Regions from separate parts of the Paenibacillus sp. p3-SID867 genome, predicted to be linked through region 3. Evidence: riboswitches for the same ligand, from Rfam matches in the RefSeq annotation. Region 3 holds a riboswitch; each other region holds the start of a gene.
The links. A riboswitch is a leader RNA that binds a small molecule or an ion and turns the genes downstream of it on or off. The one in region 3 is predicted to bind ZMP and ZTP.
Positions count from the first base shown of each region.

Region 1: it holds a riboswitch for ZMP and ZTP, as region 3 does, so the genes downstream of both, purT (phosphoribosylglycinamide formyltransferase 2) here and M4D81_RS32525 (GNAT family N-acetyltransferase) in region 3, are expected to answer to the same signal.
Region 2: it holds a riboswitch for ZMP and ZTP, as region 3 does, so the genes downstream of both, rpiB (ribose 5-phosphate isomerase B) here and M4D81_RS32525 (GNAT family N-acetyltransferase) in region 3, are expected to answer to the same signal.

Region 1 is NZ_JAMBDM010000003.1:537,316-542,162, reverse strand. It holds gene M4D81_RS08715 (MATE family efflux transporter) at 1-1,061, opposite strand, end outside; gene purT (phosphoribosylglycinamide formyltransferase 2) at 1,385-2,545, opposite strand; ZMP/ZTP riboswitch at 2,629-2,709, opposite strand; gene M4D81_RS08705 (PAS domain-containing sensor histidine kinase) at 2,963-4,405, shown strand; gene M4D81_RS08700 (YdcF family protein) at 4,416-4,847, opposite strand, start outside.
Region 2 is NZ_JAMBDM010000016.1:13,444-18,290, forward strand. It holds gene M4D81_RS26440 (serine hydroxymethyltransferase) at 1-1,097, opposite strand, end outside; gene M4D81_RS26445 (TIGR01440 family protein) at 1,189-1,773, opposite strand; gene rpiB (ribose 5-phosphate isomerase B) at 1,855-2,319, opposite strand; ZMP/ZTP riboswitch at 2,434-2,515, opposite strand; gene M4D81_RS26455 (low molecular weight protein arginine phosphatase) at 2,607-3,194, opposite strand; gene M4D81_RS26460 (manganese efflux pump MntP) at 3,248-3,811, opposite strand; gene M4D81_RS26465 (L-threonylcarbamoyladenylate synthase) at 3,894-4,847, opposite strand, start outside.
Region 3 is NZ_JAMBDM010000031.1:17,262-22,108, reverse strand. It holds gene M4D81_RS32530 (MBL fold metallo-hydrolase) at 67-933, opposite strand; gene M4D81_RS32525 (GNAT family N-acetyltransferase) at 1,184-2,284, opposite strand; ZMP/ZTP riboswitch at 2,336-2,417, opposite strand; partial or broken gene M4D81_RS32520 (group II intron maturase-specific domain-containing protein) at 2,859-3,104, shown strand; gene M4D81_RS32515 (aminoglycoside phosphotransferase family protein) at 3,311-4,183, opposite strand; partial or broken gene M4D81_RS32510 (DoxX family protein) at 4,380-4,535, opposite strand.

The sequences.
Region 1 (4,847 bases), on a different contig from region 3:
CTGCTAAGGGACAGCAATTCTTCCTGTCCTTGACCGACAAAGAGGCTGACGGCTGCAGGACCCGCGAATATAACCAGCAACCCCACGGCGATGCTGAAAGATCCCGAGACCCATATACATTGTTTAACTCCAAGCTTAATTCGGTCTATGCGATTCGCACCGAAGTTCTGGGCCGCAAAAGTCGCCATCGTAATGCCAAAGGAACTCATGGGCTGCGTAGCGAGCATGTCAATCTTCTGAGCAGCAGTATATGCGGCTACGGCTGTTGCCCCAAGTCCGTTAAGCGTAATCTGAAGAATGATGGCACCGATTGCAATGATGGAGGCTTGGAAGCCCATCGGGAAACCGACCCACATATGCCGGTGTATAAATGTCCAATCGATGGACCAATCAGCATTCTTGAACTGCAGAAGCGGAACCTTTTTATGAATGTATAACAAGCAGAGCAGGCAGGAGAATAGCTGCGATACCACCGTGGCAAGCCCTGCTCCGGCTACTCCCATCTTGAATACGAGAATAAATAACAGATCGAGTACGATATTCAGAATGCTTGCGACCACCAAGAATAGAAGCGGTGTCCGGCTGTCCCCAAGCGCTCTGAGCAAGTTCGCCAGCAAGTTGAACAGGACGGCTGCCCCAACACCCCAATTAATGACGATTAAGTACGAATAAGCATCATCCAGGATTTCTGCCGGCGTGTTCATCATGACGAGGACAGGCCTCGTGAATATGACACTCACAATGGTCAGAAAAACCGTGAATACAAGGCTAATCCATATACTCGTTCCCACGCTTTTGCGAACGCCCGCGATATCCTTCGCGCCAAAACGCTGGGCCGTTATGATGGATAAACCTGCGGTCAAGCCTTGGGCAAAGCCAATGACAAAAAACAAAATACTGCCCGTCGAGCCAACGGCCGCAAGTGCGTTCACACCAATGGTGCGCCCCACAATCAGGGTATCCGCCATATTATAAAATTGTTGAAAAATATTTCCGATCAAAAGCGGGATCGTAAACATGATGATCAGCTTGATCGGACTTCCTTGCGTCATGTCTCTCATGTAGATTCTCCTATGCCGTCATAAACGTTCCTCTATATATTTATTAGATAATATAACGCTATAAACTGTGCCTATAGAGCAGCACCTTGAAAACATTATAATGGGTGAGGGTCGTTTGTATTCTTGTGTATCTTATCATGAAAGAACATAAATTTCTGCATATTTATCATCAAAACCACTAACAAAACTAAGTCACTATGGTCAGAACAGTTCATACCGGATTTTGATCCGCGAAATCATTTCAATGAAAAAGATCAACCAGTTAATCGGTTGACCTTTTTTTCAGAAGATTATGGATGCACCACCCTAAGAATCGGTAATGATTAGGCTTCCTCAATAGCAAGCTCATCCAAAGCCTGCTTCGCACGCGAACGCGCTTCCTCTACTGTGCCGGCGGTTGACAACGCAACTGCGACCCGTCTTCCAACCTTGGTCACCGGTTTCCCAAAAATGCGCAGCTGCGTATTCGGAACAGCCAGTGCTTGCTCGGCACCGGTAATTGTGTAGTTCTCCAGCTCTCGCGCCGCTTTCAGCGGACGGCTGGCTCCAGGCGTTATTAATTCGATCTCCGGGATCGGAAAACCAAGAATGGCACGGACGTGAAGCGCGAATTCAGATAAATTTTGCGTCACCAGCGTAACCAAGCCGGTATCATGCGGTCGCGGAGACACCTCGCTAAAATACACTTTATCCGCAGCAAGGAACAATTCAACACCAAACAAACCATATCCGCCAAGCTCGTCGGTAATCGTCCTTGCAATATATTTAGCTTCCTCCATTTGCTCATCGGACATGTTGTGCGGCTGCCAGGATTCGATATAGTCCCCGCTCTCCTGAATATGACCGATTGGCGCACAGAAGCTTGTTCCATTGACGGAGCGAACGGTCAAAAGCGTGATCTCTGACTGGAACGTAATGAATTCCTCAATGATCACTCTGCCGTTCTGCACGCGGCCGCCTTCCATCGCGATGTTCCAGCAGGACTCGATATCCCCTTCGCAGCGGCATACACTCTGGCCTTTGCCTGAGGAACTCATCAGCGGTTTAATCACGCACGGAAAGCCCATATCCAGGACAGCCTGTTTAAATTCCTCATAAGTATCGGCAAATCGATAGCCTGCAGTAGGCAGTCCCAACTCCTCGGAAGCCAACCGGCGAATCCCTTCACGATCCATCGTAAGCTTCGCAGCTCTGGCAGTAGGAATAACCCGGTACCCCTCTTCCTCCAGTCTAACCAGCTCCGAAGTAGCGAGCGCCTCGATTTCGGGTACGATCAGGTCCGGCTTCTCCAGCTCGATGATTGCGCGTAATTTCTCCCCATCCAGCATATCGAGGACATGGCTGTGATCGGCAACATGCATGGCAGGAGCGTCGGCATAACGATCGACCGCTACGGTTTCAACACCCAGTCTCTGGGCCTCAATCACGACTTCTTTTCCGAGTTCTCCCGAACCTAGCAGCAGTATTTTCTTCGTTTTTAACATCGTTGTTTTATCCCCTTTTCGTAGTTTCAGAGACTTATAAAAAAGCAGAAAATAATAAAGAGGTAAGGGAAATAAGCTTCCCTTACCTCTGCCCAGGCGTACGGCCGTCGTCATCTATGTGCTCCCTCATGGTCCCCCATGCTACGCCAGTTACACATAAACCTATACATTGTTATTTAAATCATACTTAATCTTCCCGTTAATTGCAATATCACCGTAAGGCGACATTAGGATTTAGACTTCAGCATATCGATAGCATCCTTCAGCGATTGCGAAAGCCACTTCTTGGGATGGATTTATCGCCAAAACGAGAAATTTCGTTAAAGATCTATCGCTTTAAAGGATTGATGAATGATAGGGTCCAACATATAATATGGATAAATTCATTCCTGTCAGATATTTGAAAGGAGACTTGCTGTGCTGCCCTATTCCAACCCCAATCATGATTTTGCCTTTGAACAAGCCGTAATCGGAATGGCATTGATATCGCTTGATGGTTCGATTCTTAAGGTCAATTCGGCACTAAGTGATCTATTGGGATATTCACAGCAGGAGTTAACTGCCGGGGCGTCACAAGAAGATAGCAGCATCCGCGCCTTATTGAATCAAGTGGTTTGGAACACAAGAGCCACTCAAGATCAACAGCAATCCATAACCCAGTTTGAATATGTTTACCACCATCCATCCGATCGTGAAGTACACCTCAGTTTACGTATCAGCGTTAAGGAGGAGCTGGCGCAGAGTTTCCGTGGCTACTTGGTACAGTTTGAAGATCGAACCTTGTTGAGACAGCTCATGAAACAGCTGGAGCGGAAAGAACAGAAACTCAACGAGAAGGAAAATTCGTTTCTGCAGCTGCTGGATGGGCTTCCCCTCTCCGTACTCATCACAAAAAAGGGTATTGTCCACTATGTTAATTCTGCCGCGCTCAGACTTGTTAATGCTGCGCATCCCCGCGACGTCCTCGGGATTTCAACCGACGTGGTAGTCGACGCATCGTACCATAACAAACTGATGAAACGCAGGGCAAAATATGCCGAGAGCGGAGAGATCGGAAGCGTCGATTATCTGATACGCTGTCTGGACGGGCAGGAGAAAATGGTCACGGGATTCACGTTGACCATAAATTATGAAGGCGAAAAAGCGGCGGTCGGAATCTTTAAAGACATCACAGAGCAGCAGATGGAAGAAGATCGCGTGATGCAATCCGAGAAGCTGACCACCGCCGGCCAGTTGGCCGCCGGCATTGCCCATGAAATTCGAAATCCTTTAACTTCGATTAACGGATTCGTAAAATTGCTGCGATCTGCGGAACGCAGCAACGAGCTCTATTTTGAAATCATTGAATCGGAGCTCAAACGCATCGAGCTCATTGTCAATGAACTCCTGGTGCTCTCGAAACCGCAGAGTGTCCATGTCAGCGGACCCATCGACGTGTTTGCCATTATGGAACAGATCATTACGCTTATGAAGGTTCAAGCAGCCCTCAAAAATATCGAGATCATCCCTCATTATCCGATGGCACCGGTCTTCGTCCAGGGTGAAGTAAACCAGCTCAAGCAAGTGTTCATCAATCTGCTGAAAAATGCCATGGAAGCGATGAATCAAGGCGGTACCATTACCCTGGACATTTTGCACAACGCTCAAGAGGTTCAAATCATCGTGCAGGACGAAGGGATTGGCATGACGCAGGAGCAAATCCAATCCCTGGGACAGCCCTTTGTTACGACCAAAGACACCGGGACGGGACTGGGACTGATGATTACCAAGAACATTATTCATAATCATGGCGGTACGATGAACGTAGAGAGCATACCCGATTATGGGACAACCTTTACGATCCATTTACCGGCTTTATAACGCATACATATTATCGGAATGGTGAAGCCAGTTGATAGCCGATGTAATAAAAGACTTCTCTGATTAAAAAAGGAACTTTGCTTCTCAGGCTCTGATACGCACTCCGGGCTGTGGGCGAAGGATTGGCTTCCAATCCCATGTCTTCCGCCATCATCATCGCCCGCTTCATATGCAGCGGGTCACTTACAATGAGGTAAGAGGACAGCCCTGCTGAATCTCCTACCTTATTGGCAAAGTGCAGATTCTGCTCCGTGATCGTCGAAGCCGACTCGACAAGGATGTCACTCTCTGGAACACCGTGCTCGATGGCATACTGCCTGGCAACTTCCGATTCGGCAAGTTCATCCTCCGAACTGCGTCCGCCTGTAAATATCAGCTTGTCTACGTACTGCCGGTTATACAGCCATAGCGCATGATCAATGCGTCCCTGAAAAACAGGGGA
Region 2 (4,847 bases), on a different contig from region 3:
GAAGTAACCGCAGGGGTACCAATACGGATACCGCTCGTTACGAACGGGCTGGTCGGATCAAACGGGATGGCATTCTTGTTCACGGTAATCCCGATGGAGTCCAGAACTTTCTCCGCGTCTTTGCCGGTGATGTCCAGATTACGGGTATCCACCAGCATCAGGTGGTTATCGGTTCCGCCGGAAACAATGTTCAGGCCTTCCTCGATCAGGGTATCGGCCAGCACTTTCGCATTCTTCACGACATTCTCTGCATACGTCTTGAAAGACGGATCCAAGGCTTCGCCAAGCGCAACGGCTTTGGAAGCAATCACATGCATGAGCGGGCCGCCTTGGGAGCCGGGGAATACCGCTTTATCAATCGCTTGCGCCCAAGCTTTTTTGCACAGAATCATACCGCCGCGAGGCCCGCGAAGCGTCTTATGCGTCGTTGTCGTTACAAAATGGGCATGCGGAACCGGATTCGGATGAAGACCTGCTGCAACGAGTCCTGCAATATGAGCCATGTCGACCATGAACAACGCGCCTACGTCATTGGCGATGGCAGCAAGCTTTTCAAAATCAATAATGCGAGGATAGGCACTTGCACCCGCCACGATCAGACGAGGGCGATGCTTGAATGCCGCTTTGCGGACTTCGTCGTAATCGATAAGGAACGTGTCTTCTTGCACGCCGTAGGCAACGAAATTGTACAGAAGACCAGAAGCGTTAACCGGGCTTCCGTGAGTCAAATGGCCGCCATGGGCCAGGTTCATGCCGAGCACGGTATCTCCGGGCTTCAGGGCTGCCAAATATACCGCCATGTTCGCTTGGGCACCGGAGTGCGGCTGAACGTTGGCATGCTCGGCTCCGAACAATTCTTTGGCGCGGTCACGGGCGATATCTTCCACGATATCCACACGCTCACAGCCACCGTAATAGCGTTTGCCAGGGTAGCCTTCCGCATATTTATTCGTCAGCACCGTCCCCATTGCTTCCATAACCGCTTCGCTGACAATATTCTCAGAGGCAATCAGCTCAATGTTGCTACGTTGACGCTTCAGCTCCAAATCCATCGCTTCCAATACAGCCGGGTCACTCTTCCGCAAATGTTCCATCATGTTCATATCCTCCCATAATCCATCGTTATTTTTTCTTGCAAATTTAAAAACTACAAGTAGTCATCATTGAAAAAGCGAGTTCTCATTCGAATCAATCGCACAGCGTGGAATCATCACTCTGCTCGAGTCGGTACACCGCACGTTCTCCGCCGATCAGCTTGGGCCGGGTATAAGCCGCAGTTACGCGCGCCTCCCCGATATAACGCTCGGTTGGCCGGAACGGAACCGCCACTCTCCGCAAATGCATGCCGATCAGCGTCTCGCCGATATCGACACCCGCATGGGCTTCAATCGATTCCGCAAGGCAGGGCTCCTTCATGCTGCGGTAAGCTGCGGAAGCCATCGACCCGCCCGCACCCGGAATGGGAACTGCCGCCACTTCCGTCAAGCCCAGTCGCTCGAGCAGCTCGCGTTCCATGACAAGCGCACGGTTCAGATGCTCACAGCATTGATAGGCCACCGCAAAACCGAATTCCGTTTGAGCCTCGGCAATGCCCTGAAGGAGTTGCTGCGCCGTTTCAAGAGCGCCGCCCGTACCGATTCGGCGCCCAACTACTTCACTGGTGCTGGCTCCGATGACCAGCACTTTACCCGGGCCTAAAACGGCCACTTTGGCCAGTTCGCGGACAATACGCGCTGTCTGTTCGTTCAAGGAAACCTTGGAGATATCCGTCATGTCACAGTCCTCCCGATGATTTTTTCACAGAAGATGCTTCAATCCCATATCACGATAGCCGCAGCTGCATTACGCGTTCACTTATCGCGATTCATTCTTCAGGTAACGCTCCTCGATGGCCTTGATCTTGTTCACGCGGCCGACATGGCGCTCGCCATGACTGAAATCCGTCGTCAGCCATGCGCTGACGATTTCGGCAGCAAGTCCGGGACCGACGACACGCTCACCCAGCGCAATCACGTTGCTGTCGTTATGCTCGCGCGTCGCTTTAGCTGAGAACACATCATGTGTCAGCGCGCAGCGAATGCCAGGCACCTTGTTGGCCGCTATGCTCATGCCGATCCCCGTACCGCAGATCAGAATGCCGCGGTCCGCTTCACCCGAGACGACCTTCTCGCACACCGGAAGGGCATAATCGGGATAATCCACGGAATCGGAACAGCCGCAGCCCAGATCCTCCACCTCGTGGCCAAGACCCCGAATGACTTCCATGATCTCCTCTTTCAGACGAATGCCGGCATGATCCGTACCCAATGCAATTTTCATCTATGAAAAACCCCCTCGTATGTTCGCTTTTGCGTTTTAGCTTGTTTCATTATAACCCAAATCGGGCGCAAAAGACGAAAAAAGAGCAGTCGGCGCACGTATTGTGCTCCAAATGCTCTTTGCCCAGGCGACCGGCCGTATATTCCGATGCTCCATCGTGGTTTCATCCACTTCGTCGCCAGTTACACCGGATCATTTGTTTTTCAACTTCATCTTAAAGCAATACCATGCGAAAGGCAAGTGGCTTTTCAGCCCAATGCAAGGCTTCATATCTCTAAAAGCTAGGCTTAGTTATGCCGATCCGCTTCCAGCTTGTCCAAAAGACGGAACAACGCCGTCCGTATCTCTGCGGCCGTCGCTTCATATTCCTCCCGCGAGCCTCCGAAAGGGTCGGAGATATCGAAGCTCGGGATGCGCTGACGCAGCTCGATCAGACGCTCCCGGTCACGGTCGCTGACATCGTGGCCCAGAGATCTGGCCAGCTCAAGCGCTGCATACAGACTATCCTGCTCCCGCAGATCGTCCAGCACCCGGCGGTCATCCTCAACGAACTCTTTCAGCGTGTGCATCTTGTCTGCGGCGTGCGGAAACTGCCTTATAGCATACTGCTTATGCGACTGGGTCAGCGTCAGAATCAGGTCCGCCCATTCTACAAGGTTCGCGGTCAACGGCTTGGACACCAAGCGTTCCTGGATATCCTGGTCTCGCAGGATGGATTCCGCATGATGGGACACCGGCATTCCATCCACGGCCGAGACACCGGCGGACTTCGTTTCCAGCGGAATGCCCCGTTGTTTGGCAAGCTTGCGCAGCATGCCTTCCGCCATTGGACTGCGGCAGGTATTTCCCGTGCAGACAAACAATATATTTTTCACGGTCCGTTCCTCCCGTTCGTAGGTTCTTTGGGGTTATTGTAACAAATATTGCGTCAAAAAATAAACATGGTGCCAAAGATAACCAAAATCAGTCCGCCCAGCATTTCACCGTACTCCCCCAGCTTATTGCTTACCTGACGGCCAAGCAGCAAACCGAGAATGGACAGCAAACCGCCCACGACCCCGAAGGAAATTACGATTAACAGCACATCATCCACAAACATTCCGAGGGAAACGCCTACCGAGAAGGAGTCGATGCTGACGCTAAGCGAAAACAGCAGCATGCCTAAAAATGCGGTAGGATGTATTCGCTGTCCCTCTCCGCCCCGCAGGGCGTTATACATCATATGCCCGCCCAGTAAAAGCAGCAGCCCGCCGGCAGCAAGCCCTGTGACGTGGCCCAGTAACATGCCAACATAGCGGCCGGCAAATAAGCCCAGCAGCGGCATCAGCATGTGAAACAACGCGATCATGAAGCTGATGCCCAGCATATGGCCTAAGCGCATACCGCCTCTCATTCCAACTCCGATTCCAAGCGAAAATGCGTCTAGCCCGAGTGCAACCGCCATCAGCAGAATCGCCGCAAGCTGTCCCGATTGGACAGACGCCTCCAGCATGCCCATTCCCCCAAGTCCCATGGTCTTGTACACCATATGCGGACAAGGGGTAAATGATGCCAACAGCGTTCATGCGGCTGCTTTAATTCACGTCGATGATGTGGTGTCCCGCGGCCTTGAGCAGCCGGTTCATGACGGCTGCTCCGAGGCCCTGCTCCGGGCACGCTTCGGCCAGGATGAAGGTTGCGCCTTCATCATCGAACCGGCGCAGGCCGGCGTACAGCCGGCGGGCCGCTTCCTCCGGCGCGGCCAGGCTGCCGAGCGAGACGGCAACGTCCGCGCGGTAGTGACCGATGTGCTCGTCAAACGACAGCACGCCGGTCACCTCCCCGCGTCGGGCAGCCGCCTCAAGCTCGGCCGCGATGCGTGCCGACACCGCGTCGGCACGCGGGCCCTGCACCACGCACATCGCACCCTTCGGTGCGTAGTGCGTGTACTTCATGCCCGGCGAGCGCGGCGCCGGGCTCTCCGCCTCCCCGGCGGCGCGATGCAGCGCCGGGTCCATGCGCACGCTTGCCGCAACCGCGGCAAGCTGCTCGGCCGTGACGCCGCCCGGGCGGAGCACCGTGACGGCGCCGTCTTCGCCGACTTGCACCACCGTCGACTCGACGCCCACCCCGGCAGGGCCGCCGTCGAGGACGCCGTCGATCGCCCCGGCCAAATCCTCCAGGACATGGCTGGCCAGCGTCGGGCTTGGCCGACCGGAACGGTTCGCGCTCGGCGCAGCCAGCGGACGCCCGGCGGCGCTGATCAAGGCCAGCGCCACGTTGTGATTCGGCATCCGCACGGCAACGGTATCGAGCCCTGCCGTCACACGAGGGGATACGGCACCCGGTTTAACGGGCAGCACCAGCGATAGCGGCCCAGGCCAGAACCTTGCCATCAGCGCCCTTTCTGTCTCATTCACATGACGGACCAAACCGTCAAGCTGAGTTAGCTCTGAAATATGCACGATCAATGGATTGTCCGACGGCCGGCCCTTCGCGGCAAAGACACGCTCGACCGCTTCCGTATTACCGGCGTCTGCGCCAAGCCC
Region 3 (4,847 bases):
GCATTCTTCGAAGATTATAAAACTCACAAATGAATCCTGTCTAATAAATATAGTCAGCTGCCTCTTTTATTTTTCCGCTTGTTCGTATTGCGATTTTAATATCTGATCATTCACGAATGCTTTTAAGAAAAAGAGTTCATCTTCAGAGGGTTTTCGGTTGTGCTCCCTTTCAAAAGCCTCTACCGCCTTCTCCATAGATGCGGATGTCACTGCATTGCTCGTTGAGATGAGCTCTTTCCAATACAGATCCATCTCCGCCGTGTCACAAATGGATTCATGCCCCAGCAGGAAGTGAGTGGCGTCATATTTCCGAATATCCTCGATCATAGGCAATAACAGAGATTGCTTAAAATGATACAAAGAATTTTTCGTTGTGCCATATGCACTATCCCCCAGAAAAAGGACCTTTTCATCCGGAATATATACGATGGTTGAGTCTTCCGTATGCGTGCTTCGAATGGTTTCAAGAACACAAACTTTATATCCTAAGTCGATATGAAGGGATTCCTCAAAAATGATATCCGGCGAAGTTAACTGGAATGTGTCTCTATCCGGTATTTCACTCCTGATGATCTCCACACATAGTGAATCGATCTTTTTGGCATCTGCATATTCTTTGAGAGAACGATCGTCAAACGAAAACCCGCGCCATTCCTGAATGATTTCATTCGTTCGGGTATTAACTATAATTGTTGCTTCAAATTCGTTCATCCCTAGAAAATGATCCCAATGCGCATGCGTAATGACCAAATATTTTATCGGAGGTACGTTTAATTTCCCGATTTCACGCAAGAAGTCCCGTGCGTGCTGAACCGAATTTCCGCCATCGATAACCAGGCTGTATTTGTCTCCGCAAACGAGTCCTAGCGTCGGTCTTTCCTTATTGTTTTGGTTCGTTAGGTAATAGATTGATTCTCTTATTTTATTTAGCATGTCAAATTCTCCTCTAAATTTTATTTGCAACGGCTAAGAGAAAATCTGCATGCTAATTTGGGGCTCGAGTTCGCATATCGATTTTCTCATTTTATTTTGTTACCAATGGAATCGCCTCCCGTGTATTTAACTATCATTTATTTCTTCATGCGCTCGCCGATACCTCAGAGTAATATTTACATTTTATAACATCATCTTCATCATGGAAAGGTACGGTTTGGTTTAAATGGTTTTTTCGAATGGAAATGGTTTATGCTTTTGCGATGATCTCCCTCTCATACAAGTGCGCGCTCCAGGAGCCCGCGTCAAAGCGACCCTGCAACACGAATCCTAGATTTACGTAGTATGAATTTAGTCTTGGGTTGTCGGCCATACAGTCGAGACGAAGCCGGCTTTTTCCATTGGCCCGAACATAACTTTCCGCGTAGCGAATGAGTTCACGGCCAATTCCTTCTCCCTTCCGTTTGTGTGAGACGCATAACCGATGAACATACCCCGCGTCCTCGTGAAATTGCTCTCCCCATATTTCCTCGTATACCCAGTGGACGGAGAGACACCCGACAAGTTCATTCCTTAGAACAGCGACGAACACTTCATTATCACGGACAAATGCATCGACAATCTCGCGTTCGAAGCTTTCTACACGCCATTGCCAGAAGCCATGAACCGAATGAATCCATTGCGCTGCGTCGATAAAAAGGGAGCGAATACCGTCCACATCTTCATATGTTGCCCTAAGGATAGCCAGCGATTCGGAAGGCTCTCGTCTCCAGTCATGCTCCAGCCTCGACGCAGTATCGATCGCCCGTTCCTCCCCGTGAAGCTTTGCGATAAGATGTAGCGCTGCATCTATGCCTGCCGTAACACCAGCCGATGTAATGATTCGGCCATTGTCCACGTATCGGACGTTCTCTATCAGCGTCGCGCTCGCCGGCGCGGCCTCAATAAGTAAATCCATCGCCCGTATATTGGTGGTCACACGTAGTCCTTCGAGAAGTCCGGCCTTGGCGAGCAGCAATGCCCCCGTACATACGGACAGAGTAAATGAAGCACACTGGGAGGTTTCTTTGATCCAATCGGTTAACTTCTCATTATGCATCTCCTTGCGTGCTCCCCAGCCTCCCGGAACGATCAGGATGTCTGGCGTCGGACACTCTGAAGCAGCGAATTCCGGAAGAATCGTCAAGCCGCTAATTGTCCTAATCGGCGTTTTTGATTCCAGAGCGACCGTATAGACCAGAAAGTCCTGTCCCCAGTTACTCGCCACCGCGAACGCGTCGAATGGTCCCGTTACGTCCAATGCATCCACTTGCTCATACACCAGCACCGCTACTTTTTTCACTGCTCCCATCCCAGCACTCTCCTCGAAAAATAGAAAAGCATTTGGTTAAAAATCAACCAAATGCTTTGCCCAGGCGAACGGCTTATTTGACGGATGCGCTCCCCCGTAGTAATCTACGTTCTCGCCAGTTACGCATCCCATATGTTTACTATTTATTATAAGACTGGCGAACGATTGAGATCAACAACATTTTTCAAAATATTCGAACTTAGATAGACTAATCAGAATTCTTGTGGCCTGTTCTAAGCACAGTAATGAACAATCCCACCCGTTGCTTCAACAAACCAAAAAAGGTTCCGCAAATGCAGCTCCTACGCTATCGTTTCCCGTTAGAGAAAGACAGAAAGGATAATTGAAAGCATAAGCAAGCACAGGCTCCCTTTTGTGTTTGCTTATGCTTATTTATTGGTATTTTTCGAATTCATTTTTCAACCAGAGCCTATTGTTCTGAGCAATGTATTGCTCTGATTGGATTAACAACTCCACGAGCTCAGACTTTGTAAGCTTCATATTTCGCCTTCAGTATTGTCCGCTAACTTAATAATCTGAATTTCCTAACTCATAACATAACTACACAATCAGGCTCATGGGCTGGATGGGCTATTTCCGGATAGCTTCTGCCAAGAACCACTGTGAGAGATTCGACCAGTGGATTCGCAGGCGCCTGCGAATGTGCTTGTGGAAACAATGGAAACGGGTACGCACCCGCCTCCGGGAGCTCCGGGCACTGGGTGTGCCCGAATGGGCAGCGTCCAAGATGGCCAACTCCCGTAGAGGTGCTTAGGAAATGTCCCGCAACACGAACAACGCCCTTCCGAACTCCTATTAGGAAGCGAAAGGGCTGATAAATTTACTTACTCGTTATCTGGAGCTTTGTTAACCTTTTGGAACCGCCGTATGCGGACCCGCATGTACGGTGGTGTGAGAAGACGGGGGTTAGTCGCCCCCTCCTACTCGATTTGCCTTTATAATTATTCAACTATCGGATTCGATCTCTATGACACCATTGATACTTAACAGCAAGATTATCAAGCATCATTCTGACAATACTAGGTCGAGCCAGGATTTTGCCTCATGGTACAGAACTGGATTGTTTTCTGGCGTGTAGTAAGCCAACACTGCCACCGCCTGCGATACGACCCATCCGCGGGCTCTTGCCCATGTAGCGTCATCCGTAGGTAGATAATTGCGGAACGCGTCACGTGCTGCCGGCGAGTGTAACTTCCATGCGACCATGACATCGCATGCAGGATCGCCAACGCCCATTGTATCCCAATCAATCACACCGGTGATTCGTTTATTTCGCACAAGCCAGTTACGCATGTCAAGGTCGCCGTGATGCCAAACTGGTGGGCCGCTCCACGGAGGCGCGGCAAGTGCCGATTCCCACACATCAGACACCGCAGCAACATCGCCATCGAACTGTGCCAAACAGTATCGGAACCCCTCATCCCTTTGAGCCAAAGGAATGCCGCGTCCCTGTGGCCCACCCGATGAATCGATTTGTTGCAGCGCTGCAACGAACTCCGAAAGATCACGAGCTGCCTGAATCGCGTCAATCTCCTCTATCGGCACCGTCTCGCCCTCAACCCATGTGTGTATATACCAAAACCACGGATATTCGCTATTCGGGTGCCCTAGAGCGACTGGTACAGGAGCTTCCAGCGGAACCAATGGAGCAAGCTTAGGCAGCCAAGTAAACTCGGGACTTTCTGGTGTCGTAGGCCCTTCCCGCCGCGAGAGCCGAACTAAATATTCGTTGCCTAGCCGAAAGATGGCGTTCACTGTGCCAGCCGGCTCGATCCGTCGCAGGGATAGATCCGCCCAATGGGGAAACTGTGCAACAAGCAGACGACGAACGAGCGCTTCATCAAGTTCCTTTTCGTCGACGTGCATTTTCTCAACCATGATTCGCTACCTCCTCGGTGTTACCATCACATATTTAACAGGGTATCAAAGAAATAATGGAATAGACAGATAATACCTAATTATAGTTAAAGTATACCGCTAATCAGCGGTATCATTGGCACGTAAACCAGCTAGTTCTACTACTTCAATCAACGTTATAGAACATTATCATATCGCCTCTAATCTCTTTATGCCATTAAAGTCTGCGGCTTTTCTGACGCAACGCCCAGGAAGCGATGCCAAGCGCAGCATAGACAAGCGGAAGAATGATATGGAATCCGTAATCGCCGTAATCATTAGCAAACGCATGAGATAAAGCCTCACCCATCATGAGAAAAAAGATACCGCTATAATCAAGGGGCACTGTTATGTCTTTAAACAGCTCCGCCATGTACATTGGTGCAGGGTCTTTATCGGCATTAGCGGCAGCGTTGTTGGAAGTTGATTCATTCTGGAAAATCGGTATGATGTGCGGAGCAGCAAATCTACCGGTAACGATCATTGTCATTTTTGCTATACGTGAACGAATAATGAGTAGTCAAGGGCGTGTCATTAATGCAACCTATATTCGATAACCAGGTTGGGTTGGTACTACCGAAAGTTCATTATTAGATCAGGTTGCTGCTGGCAAGCTGCTTCTTGGTACATCGAATCTTGGGTTCGT